3 regions of the Trinickia acidisoli genome follow, and region 3 is predicted to be linked to each of the others. Evidence: predicted binding sites of a transcription regulator. Region 3 holds the regulator's gene; each other region holds the start of a gene.
The links. Region 3 encodes LexA, which represses DNA repair genes until DNA is damaged. Its sites were predicted from a motif close to ACTGTATNNNNATACAGT; they were not measured.
Positions count from the first base shown of each region.

Region 1 (5,994 bases), 790 kb from region 3:
CCGCACGATCGCCACTTCGATCACGAGATCGTAAAACTCGCGCGGCCGCAAACGCGGCAGCATGCTCATCTGGGCGCGCGATTCGATCTGGAAGACGCCGATCGTATCGGCACGCGAAATCATCTCGTACGTCTTGGCGTCCTCGTGTGGTACGTCCTGCATGATGAAGCGCTCGCCGCGCCGCTCGGAGACGAAATCGAGCGCGCGCCGTATCGCCGACAACATGCCGAGCGCCAGAACGTCAACCTTCAGGAGTCCTAATGATTCGAGATCGTCTTTGTCCCATTGGATGACGGAACGATCGGGCATCGCCGCGTTCTCCACCGGCACGAGCCGCGTCAGCTTGCCGCGACTGATGACGAAGCCGCCCGAATGCTGCGATAGATGACGCGGAAAATTCAGCAGTTGCGCCGCCAACCGAGCCCAGGCCTGAATCAGCGGCTGGTTGGGATCGAGGCCCGACTCCTCGAAACGTTCGAGCAAATCGCGGCTCGTATCGAACCAATGATGCGACTTCGCGACGGCGTCGACGATCTGCGGATCGACGCCGAGCGCCTTGCCCGTTTCGCGCAGTGCGCCACGCGGACGATAGGTCGAGACGGCCGCCGCAATCGCCGCGCGATGACGGCCGTACTTGCCGTAGATGTACTGCATGACCTCCTCGCGCCGCTGATGCTCGAAATCGACGTCGATGTCGGGCGGCTCCCCCCGTTCCTTGCTGATGAACCGCTCGAAGAGCATATTGCCGCGTGCCGGGTCCACCTCCGTAATACCGAGGCAATAGCAAACCGCCGAATTGGCGGCCGATCCGCGCCCCTGGCACAAGATGTTTTGACTGCGTGCATAGCGCACGATGTCGTAGACCGTCAGGAAATACGGTTCGTACTGCAGCTCGGCAATCAACGCGAGTTCGTGCTCCACCTGCTGCTGCACCGCGTGCGGCATGCCGGCGGGAAAACGCTTCAATGCACCCGCGTAAGTCTCTTTCCGCAAGTAGGCAGTTGGCGTGAATCCTTCGGGTACGAGCTCGTCGGGATATTCGTACCGGAGCTCGCTGAGCGAGAACGTACAGCGGGACAAGACATTGATCGTCTCGTGCAACGCCTCGCCGGAGTAAAGATTGACGAGGCGCAGACGCGATCGCAAATGCTGCTCGGCATTCGGCGCGAGTTCGTAGCCGCATTCGTGCACGCTCTTGCCGACGCGAATGGCCGTCATCGTGTCTTGCAGCGGCTTGCGCGAGCGCACGTGCATGACGACGTGGCCGAGCGCGACGACCGGTATGCCCTGGCGGCGCGCGACATATTCAACCGCGCCGCGATGCATGTCGTCCATCGCCCGCTGATGTAGGACGAGCCCCACCCAGCCGCGGCCGGGAAAAGTTTCGTCGAGCCATTCGAGTTGCGCGGCAAGCGCCTCTTCCTTGGCCGGGAAATCGGGGACGAGAATTGCCAAGCAATCGGGCATCCCTCGCAAATACGCATATTCGGGTTCCGGCCGCGAGAGATCGTACGGCGTCAACCGATACTCGCCCTTCGGCGAGCGCGTGCGCGCGAGTGTGATGAGCTCCGCTAGATTGCCGTATCCCTCGCGATTTTGCGCGAGCAAGATGAGCCCGAACGACGGCGAACCGTCGGCATGGCACAAGCGAAAATACGAACCGATGACGAGCGGCAGCCCGACTTTCTTCGCGGCGTCGTGCGCGCGCACGACGCCCGCGAGCGAGCATTCGTCGGTCATCGCGATGCCCGCGTAGCCGAGCTGCGCCGCACGCTCGACGAGTTCCTGCGCGTGCGACGCGCCGTGCAGGAACGTGAAGTTGGAGAAGCAAAACAGCTCGGCGTACGCCGGCAGCCCATTGAAACCGGAACTCATCGCTCATCATCCGAATAAGCCGTGAAGAAACCAGCGCGGCCCTTCATCGGCATCGCGGCTGCTCACGCGTTCGCGGTAAATCCAGTAATAACTTTTGTCGTCGGCTTCGGCGACGAAGTAATCGCGCGTGACGAACTCACCGTCGAACCACCCGGCCTCGATACGTTCGGCCGGCGAAACAATGCGCAACGGCGATCCGTAAAACGGCCGATGCGCGCGCGTGAGCAAACGCACGGGCGTGGCGAGCATCCATGTCGGCCGCGGCAGCCCTTCGAGCAGCGGGCTCTTCGGATGAGACTCGCCAAGCGGGACCCATCGATTGGCCACCTCGGGCCGGTAATCGGCAACCGGCGCGGGACGCACCACGTTGTCTTCGCCGAGCCGCGCCACCAGCAACTCGAGCAAGCGCGCATGACTTTGCGCCGACCCGCCAGGCTCCGGAAAAAGCTGTTCGGTCGGCGCAGCGGCCGCTTCCACCTTCGAGGCATCGAGCCGCAAGGCGATCATCGGAGCCGCCAGTTCGATGCGATGCAAGCGTTCCTTCAGCAAACGCAGCAGATGCGTTTCCTGCCAGGTAGGCTCGCCGAGTGCAATCTCGATCGACGTCGGGGCTATCGCTTGCCGGCCCCGCTCGTGCTCGAGCGAAAACGTGACGGCCGTCACCGCCAACTGCTTGGCACAGAGCCAGCCGCACAACTGCACGATCAACCGATGAGCGGCATGCAATGCGCCATCCGCATGCTCGATGCGATCGGGCAATTCGAGGTACGCGGAAAACGTAGGGGGTAACGAGAGCCAATCGAAGAGTTCGGGCGCCGCGCCGAATGCGCGATCGAGCGAATCGAGCACGCGCTCGCCGCAGCGGCGCCGCAGCCCTGCGCGCGGCAAGCGGCGAACGTCGGCGATCGTCGCACAGCCCAGCCCGGCGAGCCAATCGGCGAACGGCCGCGCCTCCGGCACGGTGAGCATCGGTAACGGCGACAAGACGCGCTCGAGCGAGGCGAGCCGCATCACGCGCCGGCGGCCGTAGCGCGCCAGCAGCCATGCACCCTGCCCTGTCGGTGCGACGCCGATGCGCGCCGTGAAGCCGAGCGTGTCGAGAATCGCGCGCGCCTGACGGCACACTGCCCGCACCCCGCCAAAAAGCCTCAAGCTCGCCCCGATTTCCACGAGGACAGTCGCTTCATCGGCGAGCGCCACGTCGGGCGAAAACCGCATCAGCGACACGCCGACTTCACGCTGCGCCGCAGCCTCGCGCGCTGCGTCGCGCTCGTACATCACGGCATCGGCCAACAAGGTGAGCACGCCGCCGCGCTTCATGCCGAGACGGATGCCGGCCGCACGCGCCGCCGCATCGGCGATGACCACCTTGTCCTTCTCGAAGGCGACACTGCCGGCAGCAGGATCAGGCAGCCACTTCGGCCGAAAGACTTCGAGCGGCAGTTTCGGCAAGTGGACGGCGAGAAAGACGCGCATGGCGAGACCACAAAACGGGCGTAGGTTGAAGGGGAATCGACAATGGCTCCGCGCACAGGGGCCCTCGTCGCTTCACGATATCGACCATCAACCCTTCGGCCGACGGCCGCAGCGCCAGCCGCAGTAGCGCCGGCGACGCATCTTGTGCAACGGCCAGAGGACGCACCATCACGAATAACGTGTCGGCGGACTGCGCCGCCAAATGTAGACGCCGCAACGACGACGCCCGCGCATGCGACGCCCAAAAAATCAGCGCCCCGCAGCTTCCCGCCCGCAGGATTTGCTCGGCGGACCACAAGGCATCGGCCGTCTTGGACGCCTTGACATGCAGCAGACGATCGAGCGCCAACCCGATGTACTCGAGCCCCAAGCCGTTGGGCACCTGCGGCGGCTGCAGCAGCGCGACCGGTCGCTCGCCCAGCGCACTGAGCGCGGGTTGCAGCAGCCGCATTTCACCGATCCCCGCCTGCCGGACGAGCAAATCGACCAACGCGCCGAGTGGCCAGCCGCCGCCGGGTAACTCGGCCGACAGCGCGGGATACCCCGTTTCCACCACGTGTGTGCGCCCGCGCGCAAGCTGCGAGGCCCGCCACAGCGCCATTCCCCCCGAGCCGGGATACAGAGTTGAGTCGATTACGGCATCAAGACGACATGACACCTTATCGGACGGCGAGAACTGCTCGGAATTGCCGAAGGCGGGGTTCACAGGATCGCTCACCAAAAAATACTGTATAAATATACAGCAATTCTAGCTCGGGAGTTTCCGCTTGGGGGATCCATGACACAACGCTTGAACTCGGGCGTGCGTATCGCCGGCAAAGCGGGCCGGTCGCAGTTTCGACGGCAGGTCAAGAGCGACGATAGGCATTCCCCGACCTAAGCGCTGGTGTGATCCGCTCCACCCACCTCCTTGATGAAAGCGAGCAGGAGCGTGCTGAGCCGAACCGGCTGCTCCTGTTGGACCCAATGACCGGCGCCGTCGATCAGCTCGATGCCACCCATCCTCGTCGCCGCCTTCGTCCTCATAACATCGATCGCGCCCGGCGCCGAATAGGTGCCCCAATCGCTCTTCCCGCCGATGAAGAGCGATGGGACATCGATCGTCTTGCCCGAAAACAGGCGCAACTCAGCGTTGAGGTCAGGATCGGAATAGACGCGATAAGCCTGCAGAGCGCCTTGAAACCCAGTGCGGCCATACTCCTTCGCGTACACGCCAAGTTCCGGCTCGGTAAGCCATTTGCTGGCCAGGACCTCGGCGGCGGAAGGTTGGAATGGAGCGACGGTCTGGGGCATCGTCTTGCCGAGATTCATGACGTAATAGGTGGGCATTTGCGCAAGTTCTATGGCGGTTCGCGCCTTCAACGGATGCGGCTTATTTCCCGGCCAGTCAGCGCTCTTGACGTAGAAAAATGCACGAAGAAACGCGTGTAAACCTTGAGGGGGGTGCCACATGTCATAGTTCGCCTCCCGTGTGCTCAAGTATTGTTGGTAATACTCTCTCGGCGGATCGAGTGCCGCCAGCGCGGCCGCTAACTTTTGATTTTCAGTGTTCGGTTGAACCGACGATGCCTCGCTTTCCGCCGTGTCGAACGGAAGCGCCGGCGGACCTGGGAACGGGGCGCTCATCAACACCACCGAGGGAAAGACATCAGGTCGGGCTAGCGCGCAATAGGCCGCCACGGGCGAGCCGAGGTCGTGCCCGACGAGCATTGCCGTACGCCGATACCCCAACGCCGAAACCAATCCGAGGGCGTCACGCGTCATATTCAAGAGGCTGAAGGGCACTAGCGGGGCGTCATAGCCGTTCACCCAACCGGTGGTGCGGCCAAAACCCCGCTGGTCGGGCGCCACGACATGGTAGCCAGCGTCAGCCAGAATTGGGATCAGGTGTCGCCAGCCGTAAGCCAAATCCGGAAAGCCGTGCAGAAGCAGCACGAGCGGCCGGCCGGGGCTTTCGTAACCGGCTTCGAGAATATGGACATCGAGGCCGTTGACCCCATGGATCATGCGCGAGCGGACCCCCTTGGGAAGCGTTCCCTCGCCATATGGTGATGCGGTCAAATCAATTCCTCCTATCTTAGGATTGGGTAGAGGGGCATCGTCGGGCTTTTTCTATGGTGATCACCATACTATGGTGGTTACCATAGTAACGTCAAGCGAAACGTGTTATGTTCACGGCATGCCACGTAAGACTGACGCCCGCGCTCGCGCGATTGCCACGGCCGAACGACTGTTTCGCATCCAAGGCTACACTGCGACTGGATTGATCCAGATCCTTGAAGAAAGCGGTGCGCCTAAAGGATCGTTCTACTTTCACTTTCCCCGCGGCAAGGTACAGCTCGCAGAAGAAGCAATCGATCATTACGTTGCGAGTCGAATTGCTGTTTTGCGGAATATCTCGGCGAATACGACGGGTGATGCTCTGAATTTTGTTCATCAGATTTTCGGCACATTCGCGGCCGAAATGGTCGCCTCTGATTTCCAGTACGGATGTCTAATGCAAAATCTGGCGAATGAGTTGCCCGCGCTCGACGCTGAGCTGACCAAACGGGTAGCGCGCGGATTTGTTGATTCGACCGAGATTGTTGCGGAGCATTTTAGGGGGTGCGGTTTCGCCCCCGCGCGCGCATCCGCTACCGCGGC
Region 1 covers NZ_JAFLRG010000001.1:1,441,463-1,447,456, reverse strand. Annotated here, with positions in the region: gene J3485_RS06740 (error-prone DNA polymerase) at 1-1,875, opposite strand, end outside; gene J3485_RS06735 (Y-family DNA polymerase) at 1,882-3,351, opposite strand; gene imuA (translesion DNA synthesis-associated protein ImuA) at 3,281-3,952, opposite strand; gene J3485_RS06725 (alpha/beta fold hydrolase) at 4,228-5,358, opposite strand; gene J3485_RS06720 (TetR/AcrR family transcriptional regulator) at 5,531-5,994, shown strand, end outside.
Region 1: the regulator LexA is predicted to act here: its motif matches at 4,078-4,095, upstream of imuA (translesion DNA synthesis-associated protein ImuA).

Region 2 (5,994 bases), 640 kb from region 3:
CGAACGCAAGAAAATCCTGCAAAACGCGCTGCGCGATTTCCGCCTGTCGGGCGCCGAATTGCCCGAAGACCAGAAACCGCGCTTCTCCGAATTGCAGGAGCGCCAGGCGGCGCTAGCCAAGGCGTTCTCCGATCACGTGCTCGACGCGACCAACGCTTACGCCTACATCGCGAAGAGCAAAGCCGAACTCGCCGGCCTGCCTGCCGACGTCGTGCAAGCCGCACGCGAGGCCGCGCACGAAGCCGGCGTCGAGGGCTGGAAGTTCACGCTCCACTTTCCGTCCTATTTCCCGGTCATGCAGTACGCGACGCATCGCCCGATGCGTGAAACGATGTACCGCGCCTACGTCACGCGCGCATCGGAACTCGGCGGCACTTATGGCGGCGGCAAGCCGGAGTGGGACAACACCGCGAACGTCGCCGAGCTTTTGAAACTGCGCAAGGAAGAAGCGCAGATGCTCGGCTACCGCAACTTCGCCGAAGTCTCGCTCGTACCGAAGATGGCCGATACGCCCGACGAAGTCGTCGCGTTTCTCGAGGATCTGGCCAAGCGCGCGCGCCCCTATGCCGAGAAAGACTGGCAGGAATTGCGCGACTTCGCCGCCGACGAGCTCGGCCTCGAAGCGCTGGAGCCCTGGGACGTCGCGTTCGCCGGTGAACGCCTGCGCGAAAAGCGCTATGCGTTCTCGGAAAACGAGGTCAAGCAATACTTCCCCGAAGAGGCCGTCGTCGGCGGGCTGTTCAAGGTTGCGCAAACGCTGTTCGGCGTCAAGATCCGCCGCGACGAAACACCCGTATGGCATTCCGACGTTCGCTTCTTCCGCGTCGAAGACGACGATGGCACGCTGCGCGCGCAGTTCTATCTCGATCTCTACGCGCGCGAAGGCAAGCGAGGCGGCGCCTGGATGGACGACGCCCGCTCGCGCCACCAGCGCAGCGACGGCGGCCTGCAAACGCCGGTCGCCTATCTGACGTGCAACTTCTCGGCGCCCGTCGGCGGCAAGAGCGCCTGCTTCACGCACGACGAAGTCATCACGCTGTTCCACGAGTTCGGGCACGGTCTGCATCACATGCTCACGCGCGTGAACGAACTCGGCGTCTCCGGCATCAACGGCGTCGAGTGGGATGCCGTCGAACTCCCCTCGCAATTCCTCGAGAACTTCTGCTGGGAGTGGGACGTACTCGCCGATATGTCGTCGCACGTCGATACGGGCGCGAAGCTGCCGCGTGAGCTGTTCGACAAGATGATCGCCGCGAAGAACTTCCAGAGCGGCCTCGGCACACTGCGCCAAATCGTCTTCTCGATGTACGACATGCTGCTGCATACGAGTTTCGATCCGCAGGGCGCGCAAAGTGCGAACGATCTCGCGCGCGAAACCAATGGGCGCTACCACCTGATTCCGCAAGCGAGCTTCTCGCGCTGGCCGAATACGTTCAGCCATATCTTCGCGGGCGGCTACGCCGCGGGCTACTACAGCTACAAGTGGGCCGAGGTGCTGTCGGCCGACGCGTACGCCGCGTTCGAAGATGCTGCCAAGGCGACGCAAGGCAGCGTGCTCGATGAGAAAACGGGCGTGCGATACCGCAAGGAAATTCTCGAAGTCGGCGGCAGCCGGCCGGCGATGGATTCGTTCAAGGCGTTCCGTGGCCGCGCACCGACGATCGATGCGTTGCTGCGCCATAACGGCATGGCGTCGGCGCCCGCGAACTAACGCCAATAGGGCGTCAGCGGCGCAGCTTGAAGTCGATCTCGAGCGGCCGCCCTTCCAGCGACAGCGTCGCGCGCGCCGCCGGCGTGCGCGCGACGATCTTGCCGCGCCGCACGACCGCCAAGCGCGTAGCTCGCAATCGAATCGCTTCGATCGGGTCACGCGCATCGAGCACGACGCAGTCGGCGCGGCAGCCCGGCGCGATCCCGTAGCCCTCCAAGCCTAGAATGCGAGCCGCGTTCACCGTCACCGCATCGAGCGCGGCCCGCATCGCATCGACGCCCGTCATTTGCGCGACATGCAAGCCCATGTGCGCCACCTCGAGTATATCGGCCGAGCCCAGGCTGTACCACGGATCCATCACGCAATCGTGGCCGAATGCGACGTCGATGCCGGCCGCCAGCATCTCCGGCACACGCGTCATGCCGCGCCGCTTCGGGTAGGTATCGGCGCGCCCTTGAAGCGTGATGTTGATGAGCGGATTGGCGATCGCGGCCACGCCCGACTCGCGCATCAACGGCAGCAGCTTGCTGACGTAGTAGTTGTCCATCGAGTGCATCGAGGTGAGATGCGAGCCGGCCACGCGGCCGCCGAGCCCGAGGCGATACGCCTGCGCACACAGCGTTTCGATATGGCGCGAGAGCGGATCGTCCGACTCGTCGCAATGCATATCGACGGGCAGCCCCTTCTGAGCGGCGAATTCGCAGAGCAGCCGAATCGATTCGGCGCCGTCAGCCATCGTCCGTTCGAAATGCGGGATACCGCCGACGACGTCGACACCCATCGCCACCGCCCGCTTCAAGTTCTCGAACGCGCCCGCCGAGCGCAGCAAGCCGTCCTGCGGAAACGCCACGAGTTGCAAGTCGAGATACGGCGCAACGCGGCGCTTGACCTCGAGCAGCGCTTCGACGGCGAGCAAGCGCGGATCGCAGACATCGACGTGCGAGCGAATCGCGAGCAGCCCACGCGCGACGGCCCAATCGCAATACTGCAGCGCACGCTCGATCAGCGCCTCTTGTGTCAGATGCGGCTTGAGTTCGCCCCATAGCGCGATGCCTTCGAGCAACGTGCCCGACGCGTTCACGCGCGGCAACCCATAAGAGAGCGTGGCGTCGAGATGAAAATGCGCGTCGACGAACGGCGGCGCAACGAGCGAGCCCGCGGCGTCGATCTCCTGCCCTGCCGCCGCCACAAGATTCGGCTCGACAGCGACGATGCGCCCACCGTCGATCGCGATATCGACGGGCGCGTCGCGTCCCGCGACATGAGTGATCAATGCGGCGTGGCGGATGATGAGATCCATCGAGGGCTCCTCGGATAATGGGGGCGCCGCCGGCCCGATCGACGACATACGCGGCGAGAGGCGTGCTGTGCCGATTCTAGCGAGCCGCGCCGCTTTCCTCATCCTGCTCGTCGTCGAACAGCGGAAACTGTGCTCCATCGACGGCATCGTCCTCCTCGAGGCGCACGCCGACGCCTAGCAAGCGCACCGGACGATCACGGCGTGCGAAGCCTTTCTCCAACAAGGCGATGAAGGTAGGCAAATCGGTGGCATCGGCCGCGCATTCGACCGTCGTACGCTGAAAATCCGCGAAGCGGATCTTGACGTAAAGCTTGCGAATCGCAGCGCTGGCCCCAACGCGCGCAATGCGCGCATCGAGTTGCTCGGCTAGTTGCCGGATCTCGGCCGTGCAGGCATCGAGCGTTCGCAAGTCGGTCACATAAGTTGTCTCGACGCTGATCGACTTGCGCTCCTGATCGGGCTCCACCATCCGATGATCGATGCCGCGCGACAGATCGTGGAGCCTACGGCCGAACGCGCCGAAGCGTTGATGCAAATCGACGAGCGACCATTCGCGCAGATCGCGGCACGTAACGATGCCGAGCTTTTCGAGTTTCGCGGCCGTCACCTTACCGACCCCGAAGATCTTGCGTACCGGCAACGCCGCGACGAATGCGTCGACCTCGTGGGGACGCACGACGAACAAACCGTCGGGCTTGTTCCAGTCGGACGCGATCTTCGCGACGAATTTGTTCGGCGCGACGCCGGCCGATACCGTAACGCCCACCGTTTCGCGCACGCGCTCGCGGATTTCCGCGGCCATCAGCGTCGCGCTGCCCTTGCAGCGCGACGCCGTCGTGACATCGAGATAGGCTTCGTCGAGCGAGAGCGGCTCCACGAAGGGCGTGTAGTCGCGGTAGATCGCCATGATCTGCCGCGAAGCGATGCGGTACTTCTCCATCGCGGAGGGCAAGATCAAGAGTTCGGGACACTTGCGCATCGCGAGCGCCGACGACATCGCCGAATGCACCCCAAAGCCGCGCGCCTCGTAGTTGCAGGTGGCAATGACGCCGCGTTGCTCGGGGCGACCGCCGACGGCAAGCGGCCGGCCGCGCAAGCTCGGATCGTCGCGCATCTCCACGGATGCGTAGAAGCAATCGCAATCGCAGTGGATGATTTTGCGGGCGAGCGAGCCCTCCGTGCCAAACGGCGCGAGAGTGGGAGCGGGGAAAGAGGAGGCGCGCGTGCTCAAGGTGAGCATTACTGTACAAAAACACAGTGTTTATTTCAAGCGGCACGTGAGGCGCAGAAGAACGCGACGGCATCGCTTGTACGTGCTTGGTTGCAGCCGCCGACGGGCACCATAGGCGCAGCGCCATGGCTCCATGCGGAGCTACCGCCCAAGAAAGCAAAAAGCCCCGACTTCGCTATGAAATCGAGGCTTGTGCCTGAAACTTGGTTGCGGGGGTAGGATTTGAACCTACGACCTTCGGGTTATGAGCCCGACGAGCTGCCAGACTGCTCCACCCCGCGTCAGAGAAATAGAGTATATGACACTCTGTACGCTGCGTCAAACAATACTGTCGACGACGAGGCGCCCTCCCCCGCCGCCCGATGCTGCCGCCATCAACCCGACTCAGCGTTTTTGATTCTATCCAATCGCGGATTAAATAGATTGCGACGCTAACTTCTTCGCTACAGTCGCAATATCGTGCGCAACGGTACCAACCGTTCGGCGCGCTGCGCCGACTGTCGGCACAGGTTCGCGGGATGACCGACTCATGTTTCGCCGCATCGAACGTTATGGAGAATCGCATGGCCGAAAGACAGCTCGAGCACGTAGGCAATTTCGGCGCAAGGCCGTCTTTCAAGGCATTGGGCCCCGACATCGAGAAGATCCTCGACTCGCGGGCTTGGGCCTTCGTCAATCGCTACGGTACGTTGATTCTGTTCTTCCTGCTCTGGCAGGTTGCCAGCTCTCACGGCTGGCTCAATCCGGCCGTGATTCCACCCGTCGACACGATTCTGCACGCGGTGTTTACCGCGCTGATCAACGGCACACTGCTGGGCGACCTCTCGATCAGCCTGCAGCGAGCCGGCATCGCTTTCGCGGCGGCCGTCGTCGTGTCCGTCCCGCTCGGCCTACTGATGGGTACGTTCACGCGGATCGAATATGCGATCGATCCGATCCTGCAGATGTTCCGTCAGACCTCGGCGCTCGCGGTCTATCCGGTTTTCATTCTGCTGATGGGTCTCGGGGAGACATCGAAGGTCTTCGTCATTTTCTGGGCGACGGTATTTCCACTGCTGATGAATACGATATCCGGCGTCAAGCAGGTCGATCGCCGCCTCATCGAGATGGCAAGCATGTTCGGCGCATCGAAATTGCAGATTTTCCGCCGCGTAACGTTGCCGGGTGCGATTCCACCGATTTTCGTCGGCCTACGGCTGAGCGCCGGGACAGCGCTGCTGATGCTGGTGGCGGCGGAAATGATCGGAGCCAATCAAGGGCTCGGCTTCAAGGTCATGCAGGCTCAGTACAACTTTCAAATCCCGTTGATGTTCGGTGCGATCGTCCTGCTCGCCGGGCTCGGCTTGCTCAGCAACTACGCGCTGCTCTTCCTGCAAAGAAGAATATGTAAATGGGTCGATGCCAAGGATATCGGTTGAATCCGGTACCTGCCACCGCCGCGGCACCACGGCGCCTCTGGCGTAACCGTTCTTAGATCTTCATTCGCAAGACCCTATTGGAGTGATAACCCGATGGCGCATGGATTCAAAAATTCACTCATCCATCAGTTAGGACTACTGATCATTGGATTGACTACCGCGGCAAGTGCATGCGCCGCAGCGCCGGCGCCCGCGGCGGCCCCGCACGGCGTCACCGTGATCCGCTACTTGCGCACATCCGGCACGATCGATGCCAGCGAGATTGCCGCGGCGAAAGGCTGGTTGCAGGCCGACGGCGTCAGGCTCGAATCGACGGGCTTCTCGCAAGGCGGTC
Region 2 covers NZ_JAFLRG010000001.1:1,594,524-1,600,517, reverse strand. Annotated here, with positions in the region: gene J3485_RS07460 (M3 family metallopeptidase) at 1-1,711, shown strand, start outside; gene J3485_RS07455 (amidohydrolase family protein) at 1,725-3,011, opposite strand; gene dinB (DNA polymerase IV) at 3,088-4,251, opposite strand; tRNA gene J3485_RS07445 (tRNA-Met) at 4,447-4,523, opposite strand; gene J3485_RS07440 (ABC transporter permease) at 4,806-5,660, shown strand; gene J3485_RS07435 (ABC transporter substrate-binding protein) at 5,754-5,994, shown strand, end outside.
Region 2: the regulator LexA is predicted to act here: its motif matches at 4,253-4,270, upstream of dinB (DNA polymerase IV).

Region 3 (5,994 bases):
GCGACCACAATGATCACGGCGCCCACCACGACGGCGGCTGCCAGCGGTTTTCGGGCGTTGGAGCGGTTTTCAGTTGTCATGAGACGGAGGCCTTTGTCGATGTCCAATGCTAATCGACAGAGACTACGCGAAAACGATCCCTACCAAAAATGGCGATCTCGCGAGGATAGGCAACGTTGGCCGCGCATTCGACACACATTCGTCGACACACATTCGACGCCTCGAGCCGTCGCTATCGTGTGTGCAGCGTTGCCGGTGCAAGCAGCGCGCTTACCACGCGAAAAACGATTAACCCCACCGTGGGGCCGGTGCGCCGGCACGTTCGTCGTCGATGCATCGATCGATCATTTTGCATACTGCGTCGATCGTGCCGACGAGGATGACGCGCGACGCGCCATGATAGACGCGCACGGGTGCTCGTCGCGCCGGCTCCGCATGCAACGCGCTATTGAGCGACACGCGAGCGAATGCGGGCAGCGCGGCAGGCTGCATGCCCGCAAGCGACGCGTTGTCGTTTTGCCGCGCAGGGCTCGGGGCGACTGCCTCGAGCGGTGGGCAGGCAACGAGACCGCGCAAGTGGCGCAGGCGGCCGAAGGTGCGAAAAGGCATGAGGCGGGCAAGGCGATCCATGGCGTCTCCCAAACGTGTTCAGACGGTGTTCAGAGTCAGAATTCGGTCGAGCGAATCAGGCCGACCGCAATGCCTTCGAGCGCGAAGTCGGCGCTGTCGGCCGCAACGAAGATGTTCTCGTAATCGGGGTTCTCGGCGATGAGCTCGATCCCGTTCGGGCGCCGCTTTAGGCGCTTGACCGTGACGTCGTCGCCGAGCCGCGCAACGATGATTTGCCCGTCGTTCGCTTCGCTGCGTCGTTGCACGGCGAGCAAATCGCCGTCGAGAATGCCGGCGTCGCGCATCGACAGGCCGCGTACCTTCAACAGGTAGTCGGGCTTGCTCGAAAAGAGCGCCGGGTCGCACGCATAGTGCTGCGAGATGTGCTCCTGCGCGAGGATGGGGCTACCGGCCGCGACGCGGCCCACGAGCGGCAGAGACAACTGCATCAATGCCGGATGTGGCAACGTGAACTGATGCGGCATGTCGTCGGACGCCACCAGCCGGATGCCCCGCGATGCGCCGGCCGCCAACTCGATCACGCCCTTGCGCGCCAGCGCTCGCAGATGTTCCTCGGCCGAATTGGCCGAGGAAAAGCCGAGCCCCGCCGCGATTTCGGCGCGCGTGGGCGGAAAGCCGCTGTGCTCGATCGAATGGCGGATCAAATCGTAAACCTGCTGCTGCCGGGCGGTGAGTTTGGTCATGGGCGTCACTGTATGGATAGACAGGTGCCTGTATTTTTATACAGTATCGAGAGAATTTCAACCCTGTTGTTGCGACCCCACGTCGCCTTTAGCAGAAATCGGCATTAAAAAATGAGGATTTATTTGTTCATGGAATAAGCGGCATCGCCTAGACTGGGCCGGCCCTAACAAAAAGACATCGGACGAGGCGGGTGCCGGAAGCCATGTTCGGACGCGCGCGGGACGTGCGTGCCGGCAGTCGGCAGATCCGCCCAGCGCGAACCTCGAGCGGCAGCGTGGCCCATGCCGCATCGCGACGATCGATGACCCAACCCCTGTCGAAGAGAGACGCTCGCATGAACTTCCAGCAGTTGCGCTTCGTGCGCGAAGCGGTGCGCCGCAATTTGAATCTGACCGAGGTGGCCAATGCGTTGTTTACCTCGCAGTCGGGCGTGTCCAAGCAGATCAAAGATCTCGAGGACGAACTCGGCGTCGACATCTTCGTGCGTCGCGGCAAGCGGCTCACGGGGTTGACGGAGCCTGGCAAGGCCGTGCATCAACTGATCGAGCGCATGTTGCTCGACGCGGAGAACATGCGCCGCGTCGCCAGGCAATATGCCGACGAGGACACGGGCCATCTCGTGGTCGCGACGACGCATACGCAGGCGCGTTATGCGCTGCCCAAAGTGGTGCGTGAGTTCACGCGAGCGTTTCCGAAGGTGCAGCTCGCGCTGCGGCAAGGCAATCCGCAGCAGATCGCGCAGATGCTCATCGACGGCGAGGCCGACATCGCGATCTCGACCGAAGCGCTCGATCGCTTCCCCGACATCCTCACGTTTCCGTGCTATTCGTGGCACCACGTCGTCGTCGTGCCGAAGCACCATCCGCTCGCCAGCCGCGCGCGCGTCACGCTCGAGGATGTCGCCGACTATCCGATCGTGACCTACGATCGCGATTTCACGGGGCGCTCGCATATCGACGCGTCGTTCGCCAAGGTGGGCACGCTGCCCGACGTCGTGCTGACCGCGATCGATGCGGACGTCATCAAGACTTACGTCGAGCTCGGGATGGGCGTCGGCATCGTCGCCGCGATGGCCTACGATCCGAAGCGCGATGCCGAACTCGTCGCGCTCGATACGCAGCATTTATTCGAAGGCAGCACGACGCGCGTGGGCTTGCGCAAGGGCGCGTTCATGCGCGCGTACGCTTATCGCTTCATCGAAATGTTCGCCCCGCAGTTGTCCGAAGCGGGCATGGCAGGGCAGTTGCGCGAGGCCGCATAGCGAAAGCGCGGGCGAGGGCGAGCGTTCGCCCGCTCGATCGCCACGATCGGCGCGGTTAGAATGGCGCCCATGACCACGACTCATTTTTCCAATTCCCCCGCGGCGCTGCCGCGTATTGCCGTGCTCGCGACCGGCGGCACGATCGCCGGCTCCGCCGCCGATGCCGCCCAGACGTCCGGCTATCAAGCCGGCGTCGTCGGCGTCGATCGGTTGCTGGCGGCCGTGCCGGCACTCGCGCAGATTGCCCGCATCGAAGCCGAACAAGTCGCGAGCATCGACAGCAAGGATCTCGACCTCGCGCTGTGGACGACGCTTGCCGAGCGCATTGCGGCGTTGGCCGCACGCGAGGACATCGACGGCATCGTCGTCACGCATGGCACCGACACGCTCGAGGAAACGGCGTATGCGCTGCATCTGACGGTCAAGACCGACAAGCCGGTCGTGATGACCGCGGCGATGCGGCCGTCGTCGGCGCTTTCGGCCGACGGGCCGCTGAATCTGCTCGGCGCGGTCACTGTCGCCGGCTCGCGCGCCGCGCGCGGACAAGGTGTGCTCGTCGCATTCAACAATCGAATCCATAGCGCGCGCGACGTCGTCAAGACGAGCACCTATGCCGTGGATGCGTTCCACTCGCCGGAGATCGGTGCGCTCGGCTGGGTGCAAGACGGCCGCGTCGAGTTCCAACGCGCCGCCGTGCGGCCGCACACGAGCGCGACGCCGTTCGTCGTCGCCGCTACTTGGCCGCTCGTCGACGTCGTCGCGAGCTACGCGGGCGCGTCGCGCATCGCCGTCGATGCGCTCGCCGCCGCGGGCGCGCGCGGTATCGTCGTGGCCGGCACCGGCAACGGTTCTATCCACGCGTCCATGCAGGCGGCGCTCGGAGAAGCGCGCGCCCGCGGCGTTGCCGTCGTGCGGGCTTCGCGCGTAGGCTCGGGTCACGTGATGCGCAACGGGGCCGCGCCCGACGATGCGCTCGGCTTCGTCAGCGCCGGCACGCTCAATCCCTATAAGGCGCGGGTGCTCCTGATGCTCGCGCTGGTCGCAGGCGAGCACGAACCGGCCGCGCTGCAGCAGGTTTTCGATACGTATTGACTGGGGATGCGGGCATCGGGCGCGTGCGGTCCCGATACATGGCGACAGGAAAGTTTGCGCTCCTGCCCGTTTGAAAGAATGGCAATCCGACAGACGGACACCCGACGACGACGTCTGACCGACCAAGGCTTCCCCGGCGTCGTCGGGTGCCGCTGCGGACCCCACTGCCGCTCTCAGCCCGAAAGCGGCTTTTTGCCTACCTTGCGCGCGCTTGGCTTGCCTGTCGCGGGTGCCGCGCATCTTGCGATGCGCGGGCTGCGCGTCAGTCTTGCCTTGCGCACGCAAGGCGAGGCGCCCCACGTGCTGGCCGTTCGATTGGTGTCGAACGGCCGAATTCTCGCTACTGGATTCGATGCGTAGGCGGCGCTTGGCGCCGCCCGGACATCGTCAGCCCGCAACCGCCGCAGCGCCTTTTTCAGCAGGCGCTTCGGCAATCTCGAAACCGGACATGATTTCGAGCGCGCGCAACAGCGCCGAGTGATCCCAGCTACCGCCGTCGTGTGCCGCGCAGACGCTGAACAGTTGCTGCGCGCTGGCGGTGTGGGGCAGTGCAATGCCGAGCTTGCGCGCGCCGTCGAGTGCCAGGTTCAGATCCTTGCGGTGCAGGTCGATCCGGAAACCGGGCTTGAACGTGCGCTTCGTCATGCGTTCACCGTGCACTTCGAGAATGCGCGACGATGCGAAACCACCCATCAGCGCACGGCGCACGCGCTCGGGATCGGCGCCCGAGCGCGCCGCGAACAGCAGCGCTTCGGCGACGGCCTCGATGTTCAGCGCGACGATGATCTGGTTGGCGACCTTGCAGGTCTGTCCAGCGCCGTTGTCGCCGACGAGCGTGATGTTCTTGCCCATCAGATCGAGCAGCGGCTTCGCACGCTCGAACGCTTGCTCGGGGCCGCCGACCATGATCGAAAGCGTCGCTTCGCGGGCGCCGACTTCGCCGCCCGAGACGGGCGCATCGAGGTAGTCGCAGCCGAGCGCGTTGATGCGCTTGGCGAAATCCTGCGTGTCGAGCGGCGAGATCGAGCTCATGTCGATCACGAGCTTGCCGGCCGAAAGGCCTTTCGCCACACCGTCGTCGGCGAACAGGACGTTCGCGACGTCGGGCGTGTCGGGCACCATCACGATCACGATGTCCGATTCACGTGCGACGGCCGTGGAGTCGGCCACGACGTGCGCCTGTTTGCGCAGATCGTCGGGTACCGGATAGGAGCCGGTGACGGAAAGCGAGTGTCCGCCCTTGAGCAGATTGCGCGCCATGTGCGCGCCCATGATGCCGAGTCCGATGAAACCGATCTTTGCCATGTCGAGATGTTCCGTTTAGCGGTTTGTCGTGTTTGGGTGGAGCGGGGAGCGCGCGACGCGTCTTCCCGCGGATAGCCGTGTCAGCGCGTGCTGTGCGGCCCGGCGATCTCGCGGACCCACGAGAGGCCTTCGAGCGTCGTCGTGCGCGGCTTGTACTCGCAGCCGATGTAGCCGCTGTAGCCGAGCCGATCGAGCCAGTCGAACAAGAAGGCGTAGTTGATTTCGCCGGTGCCCGGCTCGTGCCGGCCCGGGTTATCGGCCAGTTGGATGTGCGCGATGCGCGGCAAATGCTTTTGCAGCGTCGCGGCAAGCTCGCCCTCCATCCGCTGCATGTGATAGATGTCGTACTGCAGATAGAGATTGCTCGATGCGACGTCGCGAATGACCTCGAGTGCCTCGCTCGATCGATTCAATGCGAAGCCCGGGATGTCGTACGAATTGCACGGCTCGACGAGCAGCTTGATGCCTTCCTTTTCGAGTGCGGCGGCCGCGAAGCGCAGGTTCTCGACGATCGTCGAGCGCGCGCGTTCGGGCGTGACGTCCCCGCTCGGGATGCCGACGAGGCAGTTGAGTTGCGGTACGCGCAACGCTTTCGCATATTCGATCGCGCGGCCGACACCATCGCGGAACTCGGCGATGCGATCGGGCAGGCACGCGATACCGCGCTCGCCCGCTTCCCAATTGCCGGCAGGCAGGTTGTGCAGCACGAGACGCAACCGATTCGTCTCGAGCCGTTCGGCCAGCTCGGCGGGCGTGTACGGGTAGGGAAACAGGAATTCGACGGCATTGAAGCCCGCGCGTGCCGCTGCCTCGAAACGCTCGAGAAACGGCACTTCGTTGAACAGCATGGTCAGGTTGGCTGCGAATTTCGGCATGTTGCTGTAGCTCTTCGGTCGGTCAAGGTACCGACGATCGCCATGGGAGCGGCGATCGTCGGGTCGTTCGATGTGTCTCGTAAGCAGCACGTCTTGCGCGCGTCAGTCGAGCAGCGAGATCGCGGTCGGTGCGTCGTTGCGCGAATC
Region 3 covers NZ_JAFLRG010000001.1:2,234,780-2,240,773, reverse strand. Annotated here, with positions in the region: gene J3485_RS10290 (DUF2939 domain-containing protein) at 1-80, opposite strand, end outside; gene J3485_RS10285 (hypothetical protein) at 289-630, opposite strand; gene lexA (transcriptional repressor LexA) at 666-1,313, opposite strand; gene J3485_RS10275 (CysB family HTH-type transcriptional regulator) at 1,649-2,575, shown strand; gene J3485_RS10270 (asparaginase) at 2,636-3,667, shown strand; gene J3485_RS10265 (hypothetical protein) at 3,860-4,027, shown strand; gene J3485_RS10260 (2-hydroxy-3-oxopropionate reductase) at 4,055-4,972, opposite strand; gene hyi (hydroxypyruvate isomerase) at 5,053-5,847, opposite strand; gene gcl (glyoxylate carboligase) at 5,950-5,994, opposite strand, start outside.